DNA from 2 places in the Enterobacter sp. PL_is379 genome. Region 1 is predicted to be linked to the other one. Evidence: predicted binding sites of a transcription regulator. Region 1 holds the regulator's gene; the other holds the start of a gene.
What was found. Region 1 encodes Fur, which represses iron uptake genes when iron is present. Its sites were predicted from a motif close to ATAATAATGAGAACNACTATCAA; they were not measured.

Region 1 (11,970 bases):
GTGAAACAGCTGCAGAAAGAGATGTTCCGCAAGTCTCACTTCCCACGCGTGATGATGAACCCGCAGGACGCGAACTACGCCTATCTGCGCGGTGAAGTTGAGCTGGTCTCCCTGCGCGACGCGGAAGGCCGCATCGCCGCCGAAGGCGCACTTCCTTATCCGCCGGGGGTGCTGTGTGTTGTCCCAGGGGAAGTCTGGGGCGGTTCCGTGCTGCGCTACTTTGCCGCCCTGGAAGAAGGCATCAACCTTCTGCCGGGCTTCGCGCCGGAGCTGCAGGGTGTGTACGTCGAGGAGTGTGAGGGCCGCAAACAGGTTCGCTGCAATGTCATCAAACAACCCGCCGCTCAGCCCGCGCTGCTGAAAGGAGAGAAATTATGAGTAAGTCCAATAAGATGGGCGTGGTGCAGCTGACCATCCTCACCATGGTGAACATGATGGGCTCCGGGATTATCATGCTGCCCACCAAGCTTGCAGAGGTGGGTACCATCTCTATCATCTCCTGGCTGGTGACGGCAGTCGGTTCAATGGCGCTGGCGTGGGCGTTCGCCAAGTGCGGGATGTTCAGTCGTAAGTCAGGCGGGATGGGGGGCTATGCCGAATACGCCTTTGGCAAGTCGGGCAACTTTATGGCCAACTACACCTACGGCGTGTCGCTGCTGATCGCCAACGTGGCGATTGCCATCTCCGCCGTAGGTTACGGTACGGAGCTGTTTGGCGCGACGCTCAGCCCGGTACAAATTGGGCTGGCGACCATCGGGGTTCTGTGGATCTGCACCGTAGCTAACTTTGGCGGCGCGCGTATCACCGGACAGCTCTCCAGTATCACCGTCTGGGGCGTGATTATCCCGGTTGTCGGCCTGTGCATCATCGGCTGGTTCTGGTTCAGCCCGACGCTGTACGCCAACTCCTGGAACCCGCACCATGTGCCGTTCTTTACCGCTGTGGGCTCTTCTATCGCTATGACGCTCTGGGCTTTCCTGGGGCTGGAATCCGCCTGCGCGAACGCGGAAGTGGTGGACAATCCTGAAAAGAACGTGCCGATTGCGGTCCTTGGCGGAACGCTGGGCGCGGCGGTGATCTATATCGTCTCGACTAACGTCATTGCGGGCATCGTACCGAATATGGATCTGGCTAACTCCACGGCGCCGTTCGGGCTGGCCTTCGCGCAGATGTTCACTCCGGAAGTCGGGAAAGTGATCATGGGTCTGATGGTGATGTCCTGCTGCGGTTCACTCCTTGGGTGGCAGTTCACCATCGCACAGGTGTTTAAATCCTCCGCTGATGAAGGTTACTTCCCAAAAATCTTCTCCCGCGTGACCAAAGCCGATGCGCCGGTGCAGGGCATGCTGGCGATTGTCATCTTCCAGAGCGGATTGTCGCTGATGACCATTAGCCCGTCGCTAAACAGCCAGTTCAACGTGCTGGTCAACCTGGCGGTCGTGACAAATATCATTCCGTATATTCTGTCGATGGCGGCGCTGGTGATTATTCAGAAAGTCGCGAAGGTGGATCCACGCAAGGCGCGTGCGGCGAATATCGTGGCGCTGATTGGCGCGATTTACAGCTTCTACGCGCTCTACTCATCCGGTGAGGAAGCGATGCTGTATGGCGCGATGGTGACCTTTATGGGCTGGACGCTGTACGGTCTGGTGTCACCACGGTTTGAATTGAAGAACAAGCACAGTTAGGTAAAAGCAAAACGGCAACCCAAGGGTTGCCGTTTTTATTGTTTTCTCCCTCTCCCTGTGGGAGAGGGCCGGGGTGAGGGCATCAGCCCGCACCCAAACCGCACTTACGCGTTTTTCAGCACTTCGCTGACAATCTCTACCGCTTCTTTCTCAATCTGCTGACGGTGCTCAGCGCCGAGGAAGCTTTCGCAATAGATTTTATACGCATCTTCCGTACCGGATGGACGCGCGGCAAACCAGCCGTTTTCGGTCATCACTTTCAGCCCACCAATGGAGGCACCGTTGCCCGGTGCCGCCGTCAGACGCGCGGTGATCGGGTCACCTGCCAGGGTGCTTGCGCTGACCATCTCCGGAGAGAGTTTGGACAAGGCCGCTTTCTGAGCTGACGTCGCGCTAGCCTGAATACGGTTATAGCTTGGTGCACCAAAGCGTGCCGCCAGATCATTGTAATGTTCCTGCGGGTTTTTACCGGTGACCGCGGTGATTTCCGCCGCCAGCAGGCACATGATGATGCCGTCTTTATCGGTTGACCATGGCGTGCCGTCGAAACGCAGGAAAGAGGCCCCCGCGCTCTCTTCACCACCGAAACCAAAGCTGCCGTCGTGCAGACCGTCAACGAACCATTTGAAGCCCACCGGCACTTCCACCAGCTTGCGGCCCAGCGCCTCGACCACGCGGTCGATCATCGCCGAGGAAACCAGCGTTTTACCGACGGCCACCTCTTTTCCCCACTGCGGACGGTGCTGGAACAGGTAGTTAATCGCAACCGCCAGATAGTGGTTCGGGTTCATCAGCCCGGCAGGAGTGACGATACCGTGACGGTCATAATCCGGGTCGTTCGCAAACGCCAGATCGAATTTATCGCGCAGCGCCAGCAGGCCCGCCATTGCGCACTCGGAAGAGCAGTCCATGCGGATCGCGCCGTCTTTATCCAGGTGCATAAAGCGGAAGGTCTGATCGACGTGATCGTTCACGATGGTCAGATCCAGCTTGTAATGCTCGGCGATACGCTTCCAGTATTCGATACCAGAGCCGCCCAACGGATCCACGCCCAGCTTCAGGCCGGCTTTCTGAATGGCCGCCATATCGACGATATCCGCCAGCCCTTCCACGAACGGCTGAACCAGATCCTGCTCTTTCACGTGGCCGGACGCCATGGCCGCATCCAGAGAGATGCGCTTCACGCCTTTCAGGCCGTCAGCCAGCAAGGCGTTCGCACGATCTTCCACCACTTTGGTGACATTGGTGTCGGCCGGGCCACCGTTAGGCGGGTTGTATTTGATGCCACCGTCTTCCGGCGGGTTGTGGGATGGCGTGATAACGATACCGTCAGCCAGCGCGCCACCTTTTTTGTTGTGTACCAGGATGGCGTTAGAGACCGCAGGCGTTGGGGTGAAGCCATTGTTCTCCTGAACAATGACATCGACGCCGTTTGCAGCCAGCACTTCCACAACAGAGATGAACGCCGGTTCAGACAGGGCATGGGTATCTTTCCCCACGTAGCACGGACCGGTAACGCCGTTTTTAGCGCGCTCTTCCGCAATGGCCTGAGCAATGGCCAGAATGTGCGGTTCGTTAAAGCTGTGGCGCGCCGCGCTGCCGCGGTGACCAGATGTACCAAACTTCACTGCGTGTTCTGCGTTGCCCACGACCGGCTTCAGCACGTAATACTGCGCGGTCAGCTGAGCGACGTTAATCAAATCGCTTTGTTGTGCAGGTTGGCCTGCACGGCTGTGATTTGCCATTACCGGGTCCTTCTGATGCAAGGGTTAAATTGTACCGCAAACCTTTTCAATCAATTCCGCCGGGAACTGCATGGACTGCATGATGTGTTCAATCATGCTGCACTTGCGGCCCGTATTGGTATTGGTGATCACCCAGTACGGGGTGCCAGGAACATGTTTGGGTTTGGTTTGATTGCCATTTTGCAGCAGCGTCTGCTCGTCGCCCGCGAAATAGACGCGAGTACGACCGTGCAGCGACTCGGTCGCTTCAGCAAACGCTTTGTTATCCAGTGAATAAAGTGTAGACAGCACCAGCATAAAGCGGTTAACCGCCTTTTTCTGTTCCGCATATTCATCGGAGAGCAGCAGCTCGCGCATCGCGCGCACTTTATCTTTTGCCGGCGTCACGGCAGGTTTTGCTTGTGCAACAACGCTCGGCTGAGACACGACATCTTTGGTGACTGGGGTAGCAGGCTGTGAAGCGGCGGAAATTTTAAGCATGCGCCGTAAAATGTCGGACGCGCTCTCCCCGATATGCCGCGTCTGGCTGGCAATATACTGATAGAGTTCGTCATCAACTTCGATTGTTTTCATCTTAATCCAGTGCGATATCTTATCTGAATACAAGTCATTGGGATTATAAGGTCAAATCCCAACAGCGGATAGCGTCAAACCAGGTTGGCGGCAAAAGTCAGATTAAACTGGAACCTTGCAGCCGGGCGGCAGAATGGTCAACATGATACCCTAACCTGACATACGTAAAAAAAGAACTTTGCCATGAAATTGAATACCCGAGCGCAAACTGCACAATCGCCGAACAATAATTCTCCCATCGTACTGGTTCACGGGCTTTTTGGCAGCCTGGATAACCTGGGCGTGCTGGCACGCGATCTGGTTACCGACCACGATATTTTACAGGTCGATATGCGCAATCACGGTCTTTCCGGGCGTTCCGACGAGATGACCTACGCGGCGATGGCGCAGGATCTGCTGGATACACTGGACGCACATAGCCTGCAGAAGGTAACGCTGATCGGGCATTCAATGGGTGGTAAAGCGGTGATGGCCCTGACGGCACTGGCCCCGGACCGTATTAGCGGCCTGGTGGTAATTGACGTCGCGCCCGTGGATTATGACGTCCGTCGTCACGACGAGATTTTTGCCGCCATTAATGCGGTCACAGAAGCGGGTGTCGCGACACGCCAACAGGCGGCTGCCGTCATGCGTGAGCATCTTGATGAAGAAGGCGTCGTGCAGTTCCTGCTGAAGTCGTTTGTTGACGGGCAATGGCGTTTTAACGTGCCGGTGCTCTGGGACCAGTACAACAACATCGTGGGCTGGAAAACCGTCCCCGCCTGGCCGCACCCTACCCTCTTTATTCGCGGCGGAAACTCGCCTTACGTAACCGACGCATACCGCGACACGCTGCTGGCCCAATTCCCGCAGGCTCGCGCCCACGTTATTGCCGGTGCCGGGCATTGGGTGCATGCGGAAAAACCTGACGCCGTGCTGCGCGCCATTCGCCGCTATCTTGCTGATACTGCAAATTGATTAAAAAGAAAGCGACTGGAAGGCTGCAGGCGTCCAGTCGTTGGCGTGCCGTTTTTGGTGATGTATGATGGCGCGCTTATCGCCCGGGCATTAGCAGGGCGGCGTGTTTCCCCCGAAGTCTCAGAATCATGGCCAAAGAACAAACGGACCGTACGACACTAGATCTGTTCGCGAATGAGCGTCGCCCGGGACGACCCAAGACGAATCCGCTTTCGCGCGATGAACAGCTGCGTATCAATAAACGCAACCAGCTTAAACGCGATAAAAATCGTGGGCTTAAGCGTGTCGAACTGAAGCTTAACGCCGACGCCGTCGATGCGCTGAACGAGCTGGCCGACGCGCGAAATATCAGCCGCAGTGAACTCATTGAAGAGATGTTGATCGCTCAGCTTGAAACGTTACGCGGCCAGGCATAAGTCTGAAAATCCCCTTTATCGCCCTTTTCATGTAGCACAGAGTGCAGTCCTGCGCGATAGCTGTTTCCGCAGGGTTGCCAGTTCTGCTATTATTGCCCTTATCCGTGGCCGAATTGCGCCACCATACTATTAAGTTTCAAGAGGTTATTTTACTCATGGCAATCATCGGCATTTTCTTTGGCAGTGATACCGGCAATACTGAAAATATCGCAAAAAACATTCAAAAACAGCTCGGTAAAGACGTTGCTGATGTGCATGACATCGCCAAGAGCAGCAAAGAAGATCTGGAAGGCTATGACATTTTGCTGCTGGGTATCCCAACCTGGTACTACGGTGAAGCCCAGTGCGACTGGGATGATTTCTTCCCGACGCTGGAAGAAGTCGACTTCAACGGTAAGCTGGTCGCCCTGTTTGGCTGTGGCGATCAGGAAGACTACGCCGAATACTTCTGTGACGCGCTGGGCACCATCCGCGACATCATTGAGCCGAATGGCGCGGTTATTGTAGGCCACTGGCCGACCGCCGGTTACCACTTCGAAGCGTCTAAAGGCCTGGCCGATGACGATCACTTCGTGGGTCTGGCCATCGACGAAGACCGTCAGCCAGAACTGACCGCCGAGCGTGTTGAGAAGTGGGTGAAGCAGATCCGTGAAGAACTGCACCTGGACGATATTCTGAACGCCTGATTATTTCGCGGCGCAACTGCGGTTGCGCCCATGCCCCAGGTCAAACCGATTAAATTAATCGCTACAATCTTTTAACTTTTTCGCCCAGACCTGTACAATGTCTCCCTGATAAAATGTGGTTTTCCATTGAGCAAGTTTGTTGGTGATACCCCATTTTTATAAGCATATTTTGCCTGAGACTTGCAGTTTTCATTTAGCCATGGCAGTTCTATAATGAGACGCATTATCCCAGGTGCATTTTCTGTCACTTCCTACAGAAGTGAATCGTTTAGCAACAGGACAGATTCCGCATGACTGACAACAATACCGCATTAAAGAAGGCTGGCCTGAAAGTTACGCTTCCTCGGTTAAAAATCCTTGAAGTGCTTCAGGGTCCAGACAATCACCATGTCAGTGCGGAAGACCTTTATAAACGTCTTATCGACATGGGTGAAGAGATTGGGCTGGCTACCGTCTATCGCGTGCTGAACCAGTTTGATGACGCGGGCATTGTTACCCGTCATAATTTCGAAGGCGGTAAATCTGTTTTCGAACTGACCCAGCAGCAGCACCACGATCACCTGATCTGCCTCGATTGCGGCAAGGTCATTGAATTCAGCGATGATTCCATCGAATCACGCCAGCGTGAAATCGCCGCGCGTCATGGCATCCGCCTGACCAACCACAGCCTGTACCTTTACGGTCATTGTGCTGAAGGCGATTGCCGCGAAGACGACCACGCGCACGACGCGAAATAAACAAGTGTTCATACTCTGAGCCAGCCGTAAGGTTGGCTTTTTTTTGCCTAAAAAAATGCCCGGTGGCGCAGCGCCACCGGGCATGATAACAGCGAGTTACTTACTGTTATTGCTTCGAATTTCTTTCCAAATCTGGTCGCAACGCTTCGCCACTTCCTGATCGTTACCGGTTTTACGCGCCTGGATACAGGCCTGGTAATCCATTACGCGGACATTTTCCTGCGTCGCGAACTGCTCATGCGCTTTCTCTTTCTTCAGCACGTTTAGCACGCTCTGACAGGCTTCAATTTTCTCCGGCGAACCTTCCGCAGTATTAATGCAGGCGCTATACGCCTCCTTCAGACGGGAGTCCTCTTTTGGTGCCTGAGTCTGAGCACACGCCACCAGCCCTGATGCCAGCAACGCGACGACTACGATTTTTTTCATCATATACAGTCTCCATACCGGCGGGACTCAGCCCGCCAGTGCGTTTATCAGAAGATGGTGAATGGGGCGATAACCATGAATTTCACGTCACGTTCATCCTGGAAGATGTTGCCGTAACCGCCCGCATAGCTCGGGATATCGGAGTGGTTGTCATACTGGGTGAAGTGCAGTTTGAACATCGTGCCTTTCGCGCGGCCATCCTGCAGGGTATAGATTGCATCCAGACTGTAGGAAGACTCTTTCAGACGATAGTTGGGATCGTAGTAAGCATCCGGTGTTGCCATGTCGGCAGGTTTTGCGTCCCAGGCGTAAGCGTAAGAAGCGCCCACCGCCCAGCCAGGCAGGTTCCAGTTTTTCAGATCGTACATTGCACCGAAGAAGACCGCTTTCTCGCCGTCGGCGTTGAAGTCTGAGCGGTTATCCCACCAGATATCAAGACGGCCGTTGGAGGAGGCGTAGGTCGGAGTCATACGCTGCAGGAAGTAGCCCTGCTGCCCTTCCGCCTTCACCCATGTGCCTTCCAGACGCAAATCAACCTGGCCAACCTTGTAGCCGAAGGTGAGTGCCTGCAGCCACGCGGTGCCGTCATAAATGTCATTGACCCCACCGTTACTGACTTTATCGCGCGTACCGTAGAACTGGTAGCTGGTACTCAGCGGGCTACCCGCGACATCAAACTTATAGCTGGCCTTGGCAAAGTACTGATCGATATAGCCTTGTGCCTGACCAAATGCCGCTTCAAGCACCAGATCGTTTTTGAAGTCGTATTTCGCGCCCAGCGAGTGAAGGTAATCGACTTTGGTTTTTTTATCGTTCTGGTAGAACTTGTCCATCTCGATGTGCCAAGGCGCTTTGTACTCGTTGGTCCACATATAGGAGAAGCTCAACGCACCCGCATCACCGTAGTCAAAGTTAGCCCCCGCTTCCGCACCCTGATAGGTACCCGGCATAAAGCTCCAGTGTGGCGCTAACAGAGTCTGGCCAGTTGGCTGAATATAACCGCCGCGCGCCCATACCGGACCGTATTTAAATTTCGCCGCGGCTTTGTAAAGGCTTATACCGCTCTTATCCCCGGACCAGTCTTCATCATAGGCTTTGTTGCTGGAGGAGAAGGCGATTTCGTTCGGGTGGCCGCTGTCGCCGTTTTCCGCCATTTCAATCGCGGTGAACGCAGCAATATCCAGACCGAACATATCCGCGGCATAGCCTGACTGGAAGTCCAGGTTGGCGTTCCAGGTGGAGTGAGAAAGGTTGGTTTTGTATTTATCTTCAGTGACGTCTTTACGGTCACGCTCACGCTGCCAGTAATAAATACCGCCCGTGAGGGTAGAATCTTCGATGAAACCCGCTGCTTTTGCCTCTGGCGCAATCACCAGGCCCGACATTGCTGTCACACCGGCAATAGCCAGCGCCAGCGCACTACGTTTGCCACTGAACGTACGCATAGATTATTCCTCTTTGACGAATTAAAACGCCTGAAACGGCGTAAATAAAAAAGACCAAATGGTCAGGGGTAGTTTTAAATACCCTCGAATTAACTACCGTCTTTAGGTTATTTTTCGCGACGCGAATTATCAATGCTTTTTAGCGGACAAAAGTCAGGATTATGACGAAGTGCACATAATTGGTAGTGCTTTGTAACATTTACGGGAAGGCGAGGAATGACGGGGAATTATCAGGTATTTCAGTGGGTAGACGTGGAATCTCTTTCCTTTTATGTAACATTTTTGATTTTCGCAATGGCACAAACTTTTTTTAAAAAAATAAGTAGCACCTCATTGACCTGATATTTTCATGACGCCTCTTTAAGCCCTGGCTTAATACTCTGATCGTTAAATAAAAAAACGCCGCACAGTGCGGCGTTTGTCTCTCATTGACCAGAGCAGCAATATTATTCGCCGATCTTCGTCCAGGTATCACGCAGACCTACAGTACGGTTAAATACTGGTTTTTCCGCGGTGCTGTAACGGCTGTCCAGGCAGAAGTAACCTTCACGTTCGAACTGGAACGCTTTGCCCGCTTCAGCGGCTTTCAGAGAAGGCTCCGCATAACCCTGCTTGATCACCAGCGATTCCGGGTTGATGGTCGCCAGGAAGTCTTCCGCCGCACCCGGGTTAGGCACGCTGAACAGACGATCGTACAGACGAATTTCTACCGGCAGCGCGTGGGATGCGCTCACCCAGTGGATAACGCCCTTCACTTTACGGCCGTCAGCAGGATCTTTGCTCAGCGTTTCAGCGTCATAAGAACAGAAGATGGTGGTGATATTCCCTTCCGCATCTTTTTCAACGCGCTCGGCTTTGATGACGTAAGCATTACGCAGACGCACTTCTTTACCCAGCACCAGACGCTTGTACTGCTTGTTGGCTTCTTCGCGGAAGTCAGCGCGGTCAATCCAGATCTCGCCGCTGAACGGCACGTCACGGCTTCCCATTTCCGGTTTGTTCGGATGGTTAGGCATGGAGACCAGCTCGCTTTCACCCTGCGGATAGTTTTCGATGACCAGTTTCACCGGGTCGATAACCGCCATCGCGCGCGGGGCGTTTTCGTTGAGATCTTCACGAATGCAGGATTCCAGGGAAGCCATCTCAATGGTGTTATCCTGCTTGGTCACGCCGATACGTTTGCAGAACTCACGAATAGACGCGGCAGTGTAACCACGACGACGCAGACCAGAAATGGTAGGCATACGCGGGTCATCCCAGCCCTCAACGTGCTTGTCGGTCACCAGCAGGTTCAGCTTACGCTTGGACATCACGGTGTATTCCAGATTCAGACGAGAGAACTCGTACTGGCGCGGATGCACAGGAATGGTGATGTTATCCAGCACCCAGTCGTACAGACGACGGTTGTCCTGGAACTCCAGCGTACACAGGGAGTGCGTAATACCTTCCAGCGCATCGCTGATGCAGTGGGTAAAGTCGTACATCGGGTAGATGCACCACTTGTTACCGGTCTGGTGGTGTTCTGCGAACTTGATACGGTACAGCACCGGATCGCGCATCACGATGAACGGAGACGCCATATCGATTTTGGCACGCAGGCACGCTTTGCCTTCTTCGAAGCCGCCGGCACGCATTTTTTCAAACAGCGCCAGGTTCTCTTCCACGCTGCGATCGCGGAACGGGCTGTTTTTGCCCGGCGCGGTCAGCGTACCGCGGTATTCGCGGATTTCGTCAGCAGACAGCTCGTCGACATACGCCAGACCTTTGTTGATAAGCTCTACCGCATAGGCGTACAGCTGATCGAAATAGTCAGAGGAGTAGCAGATGTCGCCAGACCAGTTGAAGCCCAGCCACTGCACGTCGTTCTTAATGGACTCAACGTATTCGATGTCTTCTTTTACTGGGTTGGTATCATCGAAACGCAGGTTGCACTGGCCCTGGTAGTCCTGGGCAATGCCAAAGTTCAGGCAGATAGATTTTGCATGCCCGATGTGCAGGTAGCCGTTCGGCTCCGGCGGGAAACGGGTATGGATTGTGGTGTGCTTACCACTGGCCAGATCTTCATCGATGATCTGACGAATAAAGTTACTCGGGCGGGCTTCTGCCTCACTCATCGTGGATTCCTCAAAGCGTAAACAACGTATAACGGCGTATGATCTTATAAGCCGGACGTAGTGACAACCCTTAAAACGTCTCTGAAGAAAATAATGGGGGCATTTGCTGCAAAAAAAAGCGGCGGAGGATATCCCCCGCCGCTTAAGGCATGACTCTACTCAGGAGCGATTACTTGCCTTTAATCTCATATAGCGGTGTTTGACCCGCAACAACCTGACCTTTCGCCTGGATAACCAGACCGCTGAAGTCGTCAATGTTGCTGCAAACCACCGGGCTTATCATGGAGCGTGCGTTGGCGTTCAGGAAGTCCAGATCCATTTCCAGAATCGGCTGCCCTGCCACCACTTCAGCGCCCTCTTCCACCAGGCGAGTAAAGCCCTGACCGTTCAGCGCAACGGTATCGATACCCATATGGACAACGATCTCCGCACCATTTTCGGTTTCGAGGCAGAACGCGTGGTTGGTGTTGAAGATTTTCACGATGGTGCCGGCCGCCGGAGACACAACGGTTTTTTCCGTTGGTTTCACCGCCACACCGTCACCGACCGCTTTGCTGGCGAAGGCTTCGTCAGGCACTTGCTCAATCGCAACGACTTCACCGGTTACCGGTGAAACCAGCGCGGCTACCGTTTTGGCGTTGGGTACTGCCTGCGGTTTTGCAGCCGCTGGCGCGGCGGCAGGTGCGGCAGAAGCTTCTGCTGCGGCTACCGGACCGGTGGTTTTCATGGCGTTAGCAATTTTCTCTGCCACGAAGCCAACGATAATCTGCACGCTGGTTTTGTTCAGGCGGATAACACCGGAAGCACCCAGACGTTTGGCCAGCGCTTCGTTCACCAGGGAAGAATCTTTCACGTTCAGACGCAGACGGGTGATACAGGCGTCGATACCGGTCAGGTTGTCAGAACCGCCAACAGCGGCGATGTACTGACGCGCCAGACCTGAAACGTCCTGATCCTGAGCACCGCTCACGTTCACATCCTGACCATCCGCTTCGCTACCGGCCACGGCCAGCTCACGACCCGGGGTCATCAGGTTGAATTTGGTGATAGTGAAACGGAACACCATGTAGTAGATCGCGAAGAACACCAGACCTTGTGGAATCAGCATCCACCAGTGTGTTGCCAGCGGGTTACGGGAAGAAAGCACCATATCCACCAGACCCGCACTGAAGCCGAAACCGGC
Region 2 (11,970 bases), on a different contig from region 1:
GTTTGCCAGAAATTCGCCTGCGTCAGCGAGCCATCCGGCTGCGGGTAGGCCATCGCGCTTTGAGAGGCCGGTACCGGCGTATCGTGTACGTGCTGTTTACACAGCTCCACCAGCGTTTCGATTGCCTGGAGCATGGGGATGCCGGTAAACCAGATATCACCGACGCGTGAGGCGTGAGGCTGAACTTCTATCGTTTGAGCCGGGGTAAGCTGATGCGTGAAGCCGGCGGTCAGGGTATCGGTAAATCGCGTGCCGATGCACAGCACGGTATCCGCCCCTTCAATCGCCTCTTTTACCGCGCCGGCGCTCGCCGAACCGCTGTACGTGCCGTAAAAACCGGCGTGACGCTCGTCAAATATGCCTTTACCCATCAGCATAGTGGCGTGCGCCATCGGCACGTCCTTGACCCATTTCTGTAGCGCATGCTTCAGGCCATGGCGCAGGACAAGGAAATCGGCCAGCAGCGCAGTACGCTTGCTCCTGGCAAGCCTGTTTTCTGCGGCATCCCGGAACGCTTTCAGACAGGCGCTATCGGCATGCGCGTGCCGGAGCGTGAGAGCGTTTACAGGCGGTGTGGCGGCCTTTTTAGCCACGTCGGCGGGCAGCATCAGATAGCCGGGACGACGTTCCCGGAGCATGGTCGTTAATACCCGGTCGATTTCATAACAGGCGTTTTGTTCGGTCAGGATCGCCTGTGCAGCGGTGATCGGTTCGCTCATATGGTAAAAATGACGAAACTCACCGTCGCCCAGCGTATGGTGCAGCAGCTCACCTCTTTGCTGTGACGCCGTACCCGGCGCACCCACAATATGCAAGACCGGAACGTGCTCGGCGTAGCTGCCCGCAATGCCGTTCATGGCGCTTAACTCTCCTACGCCAAATGTCGTCAGCAGCGCGGCGAAGCCCTTACATCGGGCATATCCATCAGCGGCGTAAGAGGCGTTTAACTCGTTGGCACAGCCCACCCAACAGATATCCGGGCTGTCTATCACATGGTCGAGAAACTGCAGGTTATAGTCGCCCGGCACGCCAAACAGATGATCGGCTCCACAATCTGTAAGACGGTCCAGCAGGTAATCGGCGACGCAGTATGGGGTACGCATAAACAGGTATCCTTCTAATGTTTTGACCTCACCTTGAGTATTAAATAAGCGTGATGGCTGTCCAGAATTGGCGATAAGAAGACCATGGAAAGAATGCTTTACAAAAAAGGCTGCGCTATGCTGCTTTTTTTCACGTAGATGTAAACGCATACACTGATTTTTTACTTCAGCGCCAGAGGTTAAGAAAATGGGTTATCAGCCGGATAAAAATCGTTACGGGACAATGGAGTATCGCCGCTGCGGGCAAAGCGGGCTCAGGTTGCCCGCCATCTCGCTTGGGCTGTGGCATAACTTTGGTGACGCCACCCTTATCGAAAACAGCCGTCAACTTTTACAGCGTGCGTTCGATCTGGGCATTACGCATTTCGACCTTGCCAACAACTATGGCCCGCCGCCCGGATCCGCGGAACGTAATTTCGGCCGTATTTTGCAGGAGGATTTCCTGCCCTGGCGCGATGAGCTGATCGTCTCCACCAAAGCGGGTTATACCATGTGGGAGGGGCCTTACGGTGACTGGGGATCGCGCAAATATCTGCTGGCAAGCCTCGATCAAAGCCTGAAGCGCATGGGGCTGGAGTATGTGGATATCTTCTATCATCACCGGCCAGATCCGGAAACGCCGCTGCAGGAAACCATGAAAGCGCTTGACCATGTGGTGCGCCAGGGAAAAGCCCTGTATGTCGGGTTATCCAACTACCCGGCGGTTCTGGCTCGCCAGGCGATTGATATCCTTAATGACCTCGGTACGCCCTGCCTGATCCACCAGCCGAAATACTCCCTCTTTGAACGTGCGCCGGAAGCGGGACTGCTGAACGTGCTGCAGGAAAAAGGGGTTGGCTGTATTCCCTTCTCGCCCCTGGCCGGCGGGCAACTGACCAACCGCTATCTGAACGGCATTCCGGCAGACTCACGCGCGGCAAGCGGCAGTAAGTTCCTTAACCCTGACCAGATAACCGAAGAGAAGCTGGAGAAGGTTAGAAAGCTGAATGCCATGGCGGAAGAGCGCGGCCAGAAGCTGTCCCAGATGGCGCTGGCCTGGGTATTACGCCATGAGAATGTGACGTCAGTACTGATTGGGGCAAGTAAAGCGGCGCAGATTGATGACGCCGTGGGCATGCTGGCAAACCGCCATTTCTCTGCGGAAGAACTGTCCCGTATAGAAGGCATTCTGAACAGCTCAAAATAGAACCACTTTTAGCAAAAAGTGCTCTCCCTCAGGAATTCGGAGTTGAGGCGATGAAACGAGGCTTTACCAACTCGTAAAATTGCGTTAACAGGCCCCACAAAGGCCCCGATCGTGAAGGAGAAAGAGTATGTTCAGGTCACTGATTCTTGCAGCGGTATTACTGGCTTCAGCCCCGCTGATCGCCACTGCGGGCGAAATCACCCTGTTGCCATCAGTAAAATTACAAATTGGCGATCGTGATGACTACGGCAGATACTGGGACGGTGGCTACTGGCGCGACCGTGACTACTGGAACCGTCACTATGAGTGGCGCGGAGACCGCTGGTGGAAACATGATAACGGCAGACACCGCGGCTGGTATAAAGACAGCGCCTACGAGCGTGGCTACCGTGAAGGGTGGAACGATCGTGATGACCGTCGCGGCGGCTGGGGTCGCGGCAAAGGTCACGGACATGGCCACCACGGTCATGACGACTAACAGCAAAAAGGAGCCTCACGGCTCCTTTTTCTTTTAGAGTCCCAACGCTGTGCCAATCAGCAGCCACAGGTTCAGCGCCACCACCACCACCACGATGGCCCACCCGGTCCGTTTCACCAGCGTTGAGTTGACCAGTTCACCCATCAGGTTTTTGTCGCTGGTAAAGATCAGCAGCGGCACCAGCGCCAGCGCGATACCAAAGCTCAGCAGCACCTGGCTCATGACCAGAATTCGCGTGGGGTCGAGCCCCATCAGAATCACAACAAATGACGGCAGCATGGTGACGGAGCGACGCACCCACAGCGGAATATGGAACCGGACAAACCCCTGCATCACCACCTGGCCTGCCAGCGTGCCCACCACCGTGGAAGAAAGACCGGCAGCCACCAGGCTAAGACCAAATATCGTGGCGGCAGCATGGCTCAGCAGCGGCTCCAGCGTGAGATACGCCTGGTCGAGATCGGCAATACCGGTGTGACCGTTAAAGTGGAAAGCGGCAGCTGCGGTAGCCATCATCGCCAGATTGACAAACCCGGCGATGGTCATGGCGATCGCCACGTCCCATTTGGTGGCGGAGTAACGCTCTTTGCGCGTCCCACCGTGGAGATGCTGCGTCAGCGAGGAGTGCAGGTAAATCACATGCGGCATGATGGTCGCCCCCAATACCCCGGCGGCCAGGAACACCGCTTCCGAGGTTGGCAGGCTTGGGATCGCCATCCCTTTAGCGAGCTGCGCCAGATTCGGCTGTGAGAAAATCAGCTCGACGATATAGGCCGCCGCGACAAACAGCAGCAGACCGCCAATGACCTTCTCCAGCGGCTTTTGACCCCGACGCTGTAGCATCAGGATCAGGAACGTGGCAATCCCGGTGAGTACCGCCCCCTGCAACAGCGACACGCCCAGAATCAGCTTAAAGCCGATCGCTGCGCCGATAAACTCAGCGAGGTCAGTGGCCATAGCGATGATTTCCGCCTGGATCCAGTAGAGCCAGACGGCCGGACGCGGATAATGGTCGCGAATTTGCTCCGCCAGGTTTTTGCCCGTGGCAATCCCCAGCTTTGCAGAGAGCATCTGAATCAGCATCGCCATCAGGTTAGCCCAGACGACCACCCACAGCAGCTTATAGCCGAAGCTGGCCCCGGCCTGAATATTGGTCGCAAAGTTACCTGGATCGATATAGCCAATGGCAGCGATGAACGCAGGTCCCATTAATGCGAACCGCAACTTGCGCGCGGCTCTGCCACTGCTACCCTCTACGCGACTGTTTGTCATTTCTGCCTCTGAAATATAGCCTTTGCTATGTTTAATGCTATCAAAATGAGAATGATTATCAAGTTCATTTGTGAAGTTTACAGTGATTTCTCTGATAGCTTTGAACGATAGACGGGCGGGTAAGTGGGGCGATCTAACAGAAACTGAAATCGCGCGCGCTTTTGTGAAGACTAGCACACAAACTTAACTTTTCACTCATTTACCTAACATAACAAAAATGTATTGTGGATCACTATTTTTGAGACTCGTCACAGGATGTAACTATAGTGTGTCCTCGATCTCGTTTTCTTTTCGCTTGTTACATAGAATGTGCACGAAAATTAAACCTGCCTCATATTTGGAGCAAATATGGACCGCGTCCTTCATTTTGTCCTGGCACTTGTTGTCGTTACTGCACTTGCATTGCTGGTCAGCACAGACCGCAAAAAAATTCGTATCCGTTATGTTGTCCAGCTGCTGGTCATTGAAGTTTTACTTGCGTGGTTCTTCCTGAACTCCAACGTAGGCCTCGGCTTCGTAAAAGGCTTCTCCGAAATGTTCGAAAAACTGCTCGGATTCGCCAATGAAGGGACCAACTTTGTCTTCGGTAAAATGAACGACGAAGGTCTGGCGTTCTTCTTCCTGAAGGTTCTCTGCCCAATCGTCTTCATCTCCGCACTGATCGGTATTCTGCAGCACATCCGCGTTCTGCCGTTCATTATTCGTGGAATTGGCTTCCTGTTATCCAAAGTGAACGGCATGGGCAAGCTGGAATCCTTTAACGCCGTCAGTTCCCTGATCCTCGGTCAGTCTGAGAACTTCATCGCGTATAAAGATATTCTCGGCAAAATGTCCCGCAACCGCATGTACACCATGGCAGCAACCGCAATGTCTACCGTTTCCATGTCTATCGTGGGCGCGTATATGACCATGCTGGAGCCAAAGTATGTTGTTGCGGCGTTGGTTCTGAACATGTTCAGCACCTTTATCGTTCTGTCGCTGATCAACCCGTACCGCGTTGACGCCAGCGAAGAGAACATCCAGATGTCAAACCTGCACGAAGGCCAGAGCTTCTTCGAAATGCTGGGTGAGTACATTCTGGCCGGTTTCAAAGTGGCGATTATCGTTGCCGCCATGCTGATCGGCTTCATTGCGCTGATTTCTGGCCTGAACGCCCTGTTCGCCGCGGTGCTGGGTATCTCCTTCCAGGGGATTCTGGGCTACATCTTCTACCCTGTTGCATGGGTGATGGGTGTTCCGGCTCACGAAGCGCTGCAGGTGGGCAGTATCATGGCAACCAAGCTGGTTTCTAACGAATTCGTTGCGATGATGGATCTGCAGAAAATTGCCAGCACGCTTTCTCCGCGCGCGGAGGGCATTCTGTCCGTGTTCCTGGTCTCCTTCGCTAACTTCTCGTCCATCGGGATTATCGCGGGTGCGATTAAAGGTCTGAACGAAGAACAGGGTAACGTGGTTTCTCGCTTTGGCCTGAAGCTGGTTTACGGCTCTACGCTGGTGAGCGTCCTGTCTGCTTCCATCGCGGCACTGGTACTGTAACGTTTACCGTTAAACAAAAAACCGGGAGCCTGGCTCCCGGTTTTTTTATGCCCGCAACTCTTCCAGCGGTTTGGGTTTACCTATCAGGTAGCCCTGCAGGTAATCCACGCCGAAGCGAAGCAGCATCTCCCGCTGCTCAGGTGTTTCTACATATTCCGCCACAACGCACAGCGATTTCGTCTTCGCCAGATTACACATCGACTGGACGATCATCGCATCCATATCGTCGGTACAAATGTCTTTAACAAAACAGCCGTCAATTTTAATGATATCTGCCTGCAGGCGTCTGAGACGCTCGTAGTTGGCGTAGCCAGTACCAAAATCATCAATGGCAATCCGGAAACCGTAATCCCGCAGCTGCTGAATATTGTGGATGCTGCAGCCAGAGTTTGAGAAGGCCTGCTCTTCGGTGATCTCAATCACGACGGCCTGCGGCGCAACGCCGTAGCGTTCAAAGAGCGCGCAAATCTCGTTCGCCACCTCTTTTTGCATCAGCGTGAGCGGCATCAGATTGACGGAAAAACGGGCGCCAGCCTGCGTTGCAGGGTGATCGCGCAGCCACACCAGTAATTTTTCCATGACGCACATATCAAACCGATGGCTGAGGTTGAACTGGGCAATCAGCGGAATAAAGCGGTCAGGGGTGAAGATCTCGCCCTCGCTCTCCATACGCGCCAGGATTTCGTAATACCCGCTCCCGTCCGCCTTCTGGATCGGTTGCGCGTATAAATGGAACTGCCCCGCCTCAAGGGCATGCTTAATTCGCGCCAGCATCAGGACACGCTCTGTCGTTTGGCCTGATGCCGCCTCAAGGCTATTTGTGAGCGCGAGAACGTTTTGCTCTCCGCAGGCCTGCTCTGCCAGCCAGCTCAACTGTCCCAGCGTGTGATGCAGCTTTTCGCCGTTTTCGACCATTCCCCAGGACGCGCCAAATTCAATATCCAGCCCGGTGTTGTTCCAGAAAATCTTACGGCTGTTCAGCCGATCGACCATGTGCTGGAGACGCTCGGCGGTTCCCGGTCCCAGTAATACCAGCACCAGTTCGCTTCCCGGAAGCTGGAAGAGCGTCTCATCTTTCTGCAAAAGCGGCTGTAGCGACGTGGCGATCGTACGTTTGCAGTGGACCCGCATGATAATCCCGTAGTGGCGGCTCAAAAACTCCAGGTTATCCATACGCAGAATGCACACTTTGGCTTCCGGATGAATCTCGAGGTAATCCTCCAGCGCACGAATATTGGGCAAACCGGTCAGCGGATCGGTCAGCGCCCTGCCCTGCCAGCCCCGTTTCAGCCACTCGCTGCGCTGGTAAATTCGTGACATGTAAAGCAGACAGATAGCAAAAGAGATAAGCACGGACAGGATAAAAGAGAGCGAATGGCCCGATTCCACCCCGTTAAGGAAGTTGTAGTTGTAGGTCAACAGCAGGAGCGCGGATGCAGCCCACAGCAGAGAGATAAGCGCATAGCTCAGGCGGCTTATCGCTAAGGTAAAAAGAATAAAAATCAGCGGCATCAAGTAGCCCGCAATGACCGGTGATTCAAAAGGACCACATAAAATGACGAGAATGAAGCCTAAAAGCATCAGCCAGACAAAAATAAATAATAGATTCTTGTGATTAAACACGGGCTTCACGCTTCGCCGCCAGAAGGTCATGGCATAACGAGGATTAATTATCATTCTTAATGGGTAATAGAACATCATGGTAAAAATCAATGCCGCACATATCAGGCTTTGTATATCCACAACGTTATAAATTACCGTTCCTTCGCCGAAAAAGGTGGAAATAGTCACCGGAAAATCAAACAAATAGCCTGCCATATACATCGACAGTTTAATACCTAATGGCACAATAAAACCGAGCCAGAATATACGTAGCCCGATGTGCTTGTTAGGGATGCTGTGACGCCAGCGCTTGCCCAGCATGAGGCGCAGCAGGCCGCACGCCGCAAACAGCGCAAAGGTCTGACAGAACAGTAAAACTGAATATTGTAGCGGTGCTAAATTAACATAAAATAAATTAGTGACAGTAAAACCTAACACAATGGGAAGAATTGCCCTGCGCCCAAATAGCAGAATTACTGCCAGCATAACGCTTAGCGGTAGCCATGCTAAATAAACGTCGTGACCATTAACCATTGCGCGGGGGGAGAGATAACGGGAGACAGGTACCGCAATCAGACAAAGTGTCAGGGCAATTATAAATATCTTTACATTATTGTACGTTTTTCTATTCATTAAGCTGATGAGTATATTATCCGTTCGAATCATTGACCGGGTGGATAATAGGTTTATTAATTGCACGAATCAAGTTCAAGTCTATTTATAGACTGCTTTATTGATGTCGATTGAGGTGAGGTACGAGAATACCTTCTTTTTGATAACAAAATACGGGAGAGTGTGTTACAAACACATAAAAAAAACCCTCGTCTTTTGACGAGGGTTTACAATTTTGGTGGAGCTAAGCGGGATCGAACCGCTGACCTCTTGCATGCCATGCAAGCGCTCTCCCAGCTGAGCTATAGCCCCACATGTTACTTTACTAACCGCACTCTGTTGGGTTCAGAGTTTGGTGGAGCTAAGCGGGATCGAACCGCTGACCTCTTGCATGCCATGCAAGCGCTCTCCCAGCTGAGCTATAGCCCCATCGTAAAGCTGTCATGTTGACGGGCGGCATAATATGAATTCCGCTGCGGAGTGTCAACGGCAAAATCAATTCAAGCCATTCAATCGCCGAAAAATCATGCAAATGAATCACTTTGCGAGCCTGCTCGCAGTCAGGAGTTAAGCCTGTCACGTTTTCACGTAAAACGGTGCTATAAAATGAGCCGTTAATTAACCCCACAGATATTCAGGAAATTGCATGATCAAGGAACGAATGACGCCAGAAGAGTTAGCCCTCCTCACTGGCTATAGCCGCCAGACCATCAATAAATGGGTACGCAAAGAGGGTTGGATTACATCACCAAAGCCAGGCGTCCAGGGCGGGAAAGCGCGCCTGGTGCATGTGAACGAAAAAGTCCGTGACTTTATCCGCAGCGCACGTCGGGCAAGTGAAACGTCCGAACTGCCGGAAGGCACCAGCCATGACGGTTCGCTTCACACCCTACTCCTGACGCTGGCCAATGAAATGACGCCGGAAGAGCAGAAGCAGATGACATCGCTTTTAATGCGGGAAGGGATTACCGGATTGTTGCAACGTTTAGGGATTCGCGATCAGAACTGATATGAAAAAATTACGTAGCAAAATGACCACGGAAGAGCTGGCGGAGTGTTTAGGCGTGGCCAGACAAACGGTTAATCGCTGGATACGCCAGCAGGGGTGGAAAACGGAAGGACTCAACGGCGTAAAGGGGGGTCGGGCTCGGCTCATTCATGTTGATGCGCGCGTGAAGGAACATATTATAAGCCTCCCGGCGATCCGTAACCGTCAGGCGGTTTACCATCTCGCGGAGGCAACGTCTGCCTATAATGGACCCTCTTCAAACCTGTCTCCGGGCATTATTGAGACGCTGGAGAGTATGACTCCGTCAGAGCAGAAGCGTCTGGACGCTTTATTGAAACGCGAGGGTATACACGGTTTTCTTACACGTCTGGGTATCGCGGAAAAAGAGGCATAAAAAAACGGCAGGTTACCCTGCCGTTTTTGTAGACGTGATTACTGCTGATTTTCACGTTCAGCGATGAAGTCCAGCGCCTTGTTAATGCGCGCCACGCTGCGTGATTTGCCGATGGCATGAACCGTTACGTCCAGCGCCGGAGACTGACCCGCACCGGTCACCGCAACGCGCAGTGGCATACCGACTTTACCCATGCCGACTTCCAGCTCGTCTGCCGTTGCCTGAATGGCGTGATGCACATTCTCAGCGGTCCACTCGGTGAGTGCAGCCAGCTTATCACGCACCACTTCCAGCGGCTGACGCGCAACCGGACGGAGGTGTTTCTTCGCGGCGTCCGCGTCGAACGCATCAAACTCTTCATAGAAGTAGCGGCAGCTTTCGGCAATCTCTTTCAGGGTTTTGCAGCGCTCGCCGAGCAGTTTCACCAGATCCGCCAGCTCAGGGCCAGTGCGGGTATCAATATTTGCCTGCTCAATGTGCCACTGCAGATACGTCGCCACATATTCTGGCGGCATGGTATTGATGTAGTGATGGTTCAGCCACAGGAGCTTGTCGGTATTAAATGCGCTCGCTGATTTGCTCACAGAGCTCAGAGAGAACAGTTCGATCATCTCTTCGCGGCTGAAGATCTCCTGATCACCGTGGGCCCAGCCCAGGCGCACCAGATAGTTCAGCAGCGCTTCCGGCAGATAACCGTCGTCACGATACTGCATGACGCTCACCGCACCGTGACGTTTAGACAGTTTTTTGCCGTCATCACCGTTGATCATGGAGACGTGCGCATAAACAGGCACCGGCGCGTTCAGTGCCTTCAGGATGTTGATCTGACGTGGCGTGTTGTTGATGTGGTCTTCACCGCGCACAACGTGGGTAATTTCCATATCCCAGTCGTCAACCACAACACAGAAGTTGTAGGTTGGGGAACCATCGGTGCGACGGATGATCAGATCGTCCAGCTCCTGGTTGCTGAATTCGATCGGGCCACGGATCTGGTCGTCAAAGATCACCGAGCCATCCTGCGGGTTAGCAAAACGCACGACGCAAGGTTCATCAGCAGCATGCTCGCTGTGGTCGTGGCGGCAGCGGCCGTCATAACGCGGCTTCTCACCGTTCGCCATCTGCTCTTCGCGCAGCGCATCCAGACGCTCTTTTGAGCAGTAGCACTTATACGCCGTGCCCGCGACCAGCATCTCATCAATGACGGCGTTATAGCGGTCAAAGCGTTTGGTCTGGAAATACGGGCCTTCGTCCCATTCCAGATTCAGCCAGTTCATCCCATCCATAATGGCTTCAATTGCTTCCGGCGTGGAGCGCTCAAGATCGGTGTCTTCAATACGCAGCACGAACTCACCTTTGTTGTGGCGTGCGAAAAGCCAGGAATAGAGAGCGGTACGTGCACCACCGACGTGCAGATAGCCTGTCGGGCTCGGCGCGAAGCGAGTTTTGATTTTCATGAAATGGCCTTACGTTATAAAGATGCCGGCAATCGGCAAATCCTGGGGAAAAAACGATGGGCAATATTCTATCACTGTGGGGGGAATCCTCAATGTTGATCCCTTTATCATGACCGGGTTTGCGATTTTTGTTTAGAAATCATGCGCCACAGCCCGTTTCGCGATCGTTTTGTTTAATTTTACGACGAACGAATAAAAACTTTAGAAAATGCGTTGACTCATTTTCAACTCTCCCTATAATGCGACTCCACACAGCGGGGGTGATTAGCTCAGTTGGTAGAGCATCTCCTTTACACGGAGGGGGTCGGCGGTTCGAGCCCGTCATCACCCACCATCTACTTCGGTAGACTCGCAGTGTAGATAAGAATTGAGATTGGGCGATTAGCTCAGTTGGTAGAGCATCTCCTTTACACGGAGGGGGTCGGCGGTTCGAGCCCGTCATCGCCCACCATTCTCACCTTATCGCAGCAGTTCCGAAATGGGCGATTAGCTCAGTTGGTAGAGCATCTCCTTTACACGGAGGGGGTCGGCGGTTCGAGCCCGTCATCGCCCACCATTTCGGGTCGTTAGCTCAGTTGGTAGAGCAGTTGACTTTTAATCAATTGGTCGCAGGTTCGAATCCTGCACGACCCACCAATGTAAAAAAGCGCCCTAAAGGCGCTTTTTTGCTATCTGCGATTTGTCTACTTCCCAGCCGTCAACGTCGCAATTAACGTCTTCACCGCTGGCGTCGCCTGCTTCTCGTCATACACCACATATAAATCTGCCGGTATCCGCTCTTTCAGCGGACGGAACACCACACCCGGCCACTGCATTTGCGCGTAGCTGTCTGCGGCGAGCGTAATCCCCATGCCCATGCTGATCATCGCCAGCACCGTTTGCGGTTCAACGGCTTCGCGCACAATCATCGGCGAAAAACCGGCCTGCTGGCAGACACGATGTAAAAATGCCCAGTCAGAATGGGCCGACGGCATCGTGACAAAATACTCGTCCTGCAATTCTGCGAGCGCAATAGAAGGTTCCCTGACCAGCCGGTGATCTTCCGGCATCGCCACCAGAAAAGCCGCCTCACGCAACCGCACGCTGGTAAACCCCGCGGTAGGTTCCGTTGCCATTCGCCAGATCCCGACATCCAGCTCCCGGCGCTCAAGCAGCGCCATCTGCATGACCGGGGATTTCTCGCGAAAAACGACATCAACATTCGGATGTTCTTTCAAAAAAGCGCGCATAACCGTGCGCACCTCACTCCACATGGCGGTGCCCACAATCCCCAGCTCAATGCGCCCTGCTTCCCCCCGGCCAATTTGCTCGACGCGAGCCAGAG

Region 2: the regulator Fur is predicted to act here: its motif matches at 4,079-4,101, upstream of AC0TOY_RS13195 (Nramp family divalent metal transporter).

The regions. Positions count from the first base shown of each region.
Region 1 covers NZ_JBVPGT010000033.1:128,044-140,013, reverse strand. The annotation lists gene speF (ornithine decarboxylase SpeF) at 1-378, shown strand, start outside; gene potE (putrescine-ornithine antiporter) at 375-1,688, shown strand; gene pgm (phosphoglucomutase (alpha-D-glucose-1,6-bisphosphate-dependent)) at 1,793-3,433, opposite strand; gene seqA (replication initiation negative regulator SeqA) at 3,458-4,006, opposite strand; gene ybfF (esterase) at 4,190-4,963, shown strand; gene ybfE (LexA regulated protein) at 5,092-5,379, shown strand; gene fldA (flavodoxin FldA) at 5,535-6,065, shown strand; gene fur (ferric iron uptake transcriptional regulator) at 6,356-6,802, shown strand; gene chiQ (ChiQ/YbfN family lipoprotein) at 6,899-7,228, opposite strand; gene chiP (chitoporin ChiP) at 7,276-8,673, opposite strand; gene glnS (glutamine--tRNA ligase) at 9,120-10,787, opposite strand; gene nagE (N-acetylglucosamine-specific PTS transporter subunit IIBC) at 10,957-11,970, opposite strand, start outside.
Region 2 covers NZ_JBVPGT010000029.1:143,659-155,628, forward strand. The annotation lists gene ipdC (indolepyruvate decarboxylase) at 1-1,103, opposite strand, end outside; gene mgrA (L-glyceraldehyde 3-phosphate reductase) at 1,291-2,289, shown strand; gene AC0TOY_RS13190 (DUF2502 domain-containing protein) at 2,417-2,767, shown strand; gene AC0TOY_RS13195 (Nramp family divalent metal transporter) at 2,801-4,039, opposite strand; gene AC0TOY_RS13200 (NupC/NupG family nucleoside CNT transporter) at 4,388-5,575, shown strand; gene AC0TOY_RS13205 (sensor domain-containing phosphodiesterase) at 5,621-7,810, opposite strand; tRNA gene AC0TOY_RS13210 (tRNA-Ala) at 8,026-8,101, opposite strand; tRNA gene AC0TOY_RS13215 (tRNA-Ala) at 8,143-8,218, opposite strand; gene AC0TOY_RS13220 (YfeC-like transcriptional regulator) at 8,436-8,798, shown strand; gene AC0TOY_RS13225 (YfeC-like transcriptional regulator) at 8,800-9,192, shown strand; gene gltX (glutamate--tRNA ligase) at 9,231-10,646, opposite strand; tRNA gene AC0TOY_RS13235 (tRNA-Val) at 10,905-10,980, shown strand; tRNA gene AC0TOY_RS13240 (tRNA-Val) at 11,022-11,097, shown strand; tRNA gene AC0TOY_RS13245 (tRNA-Val) at 11,127-11,202, shown strand; tRNA gene AC0TOY_RS13250 (tRNA-Lys) at 11,207-11,282, shown strand; gene AC0TOY_RS13255 (LysR family transcriptional regulator) at 11,330-11,970, opposite strand, start outside.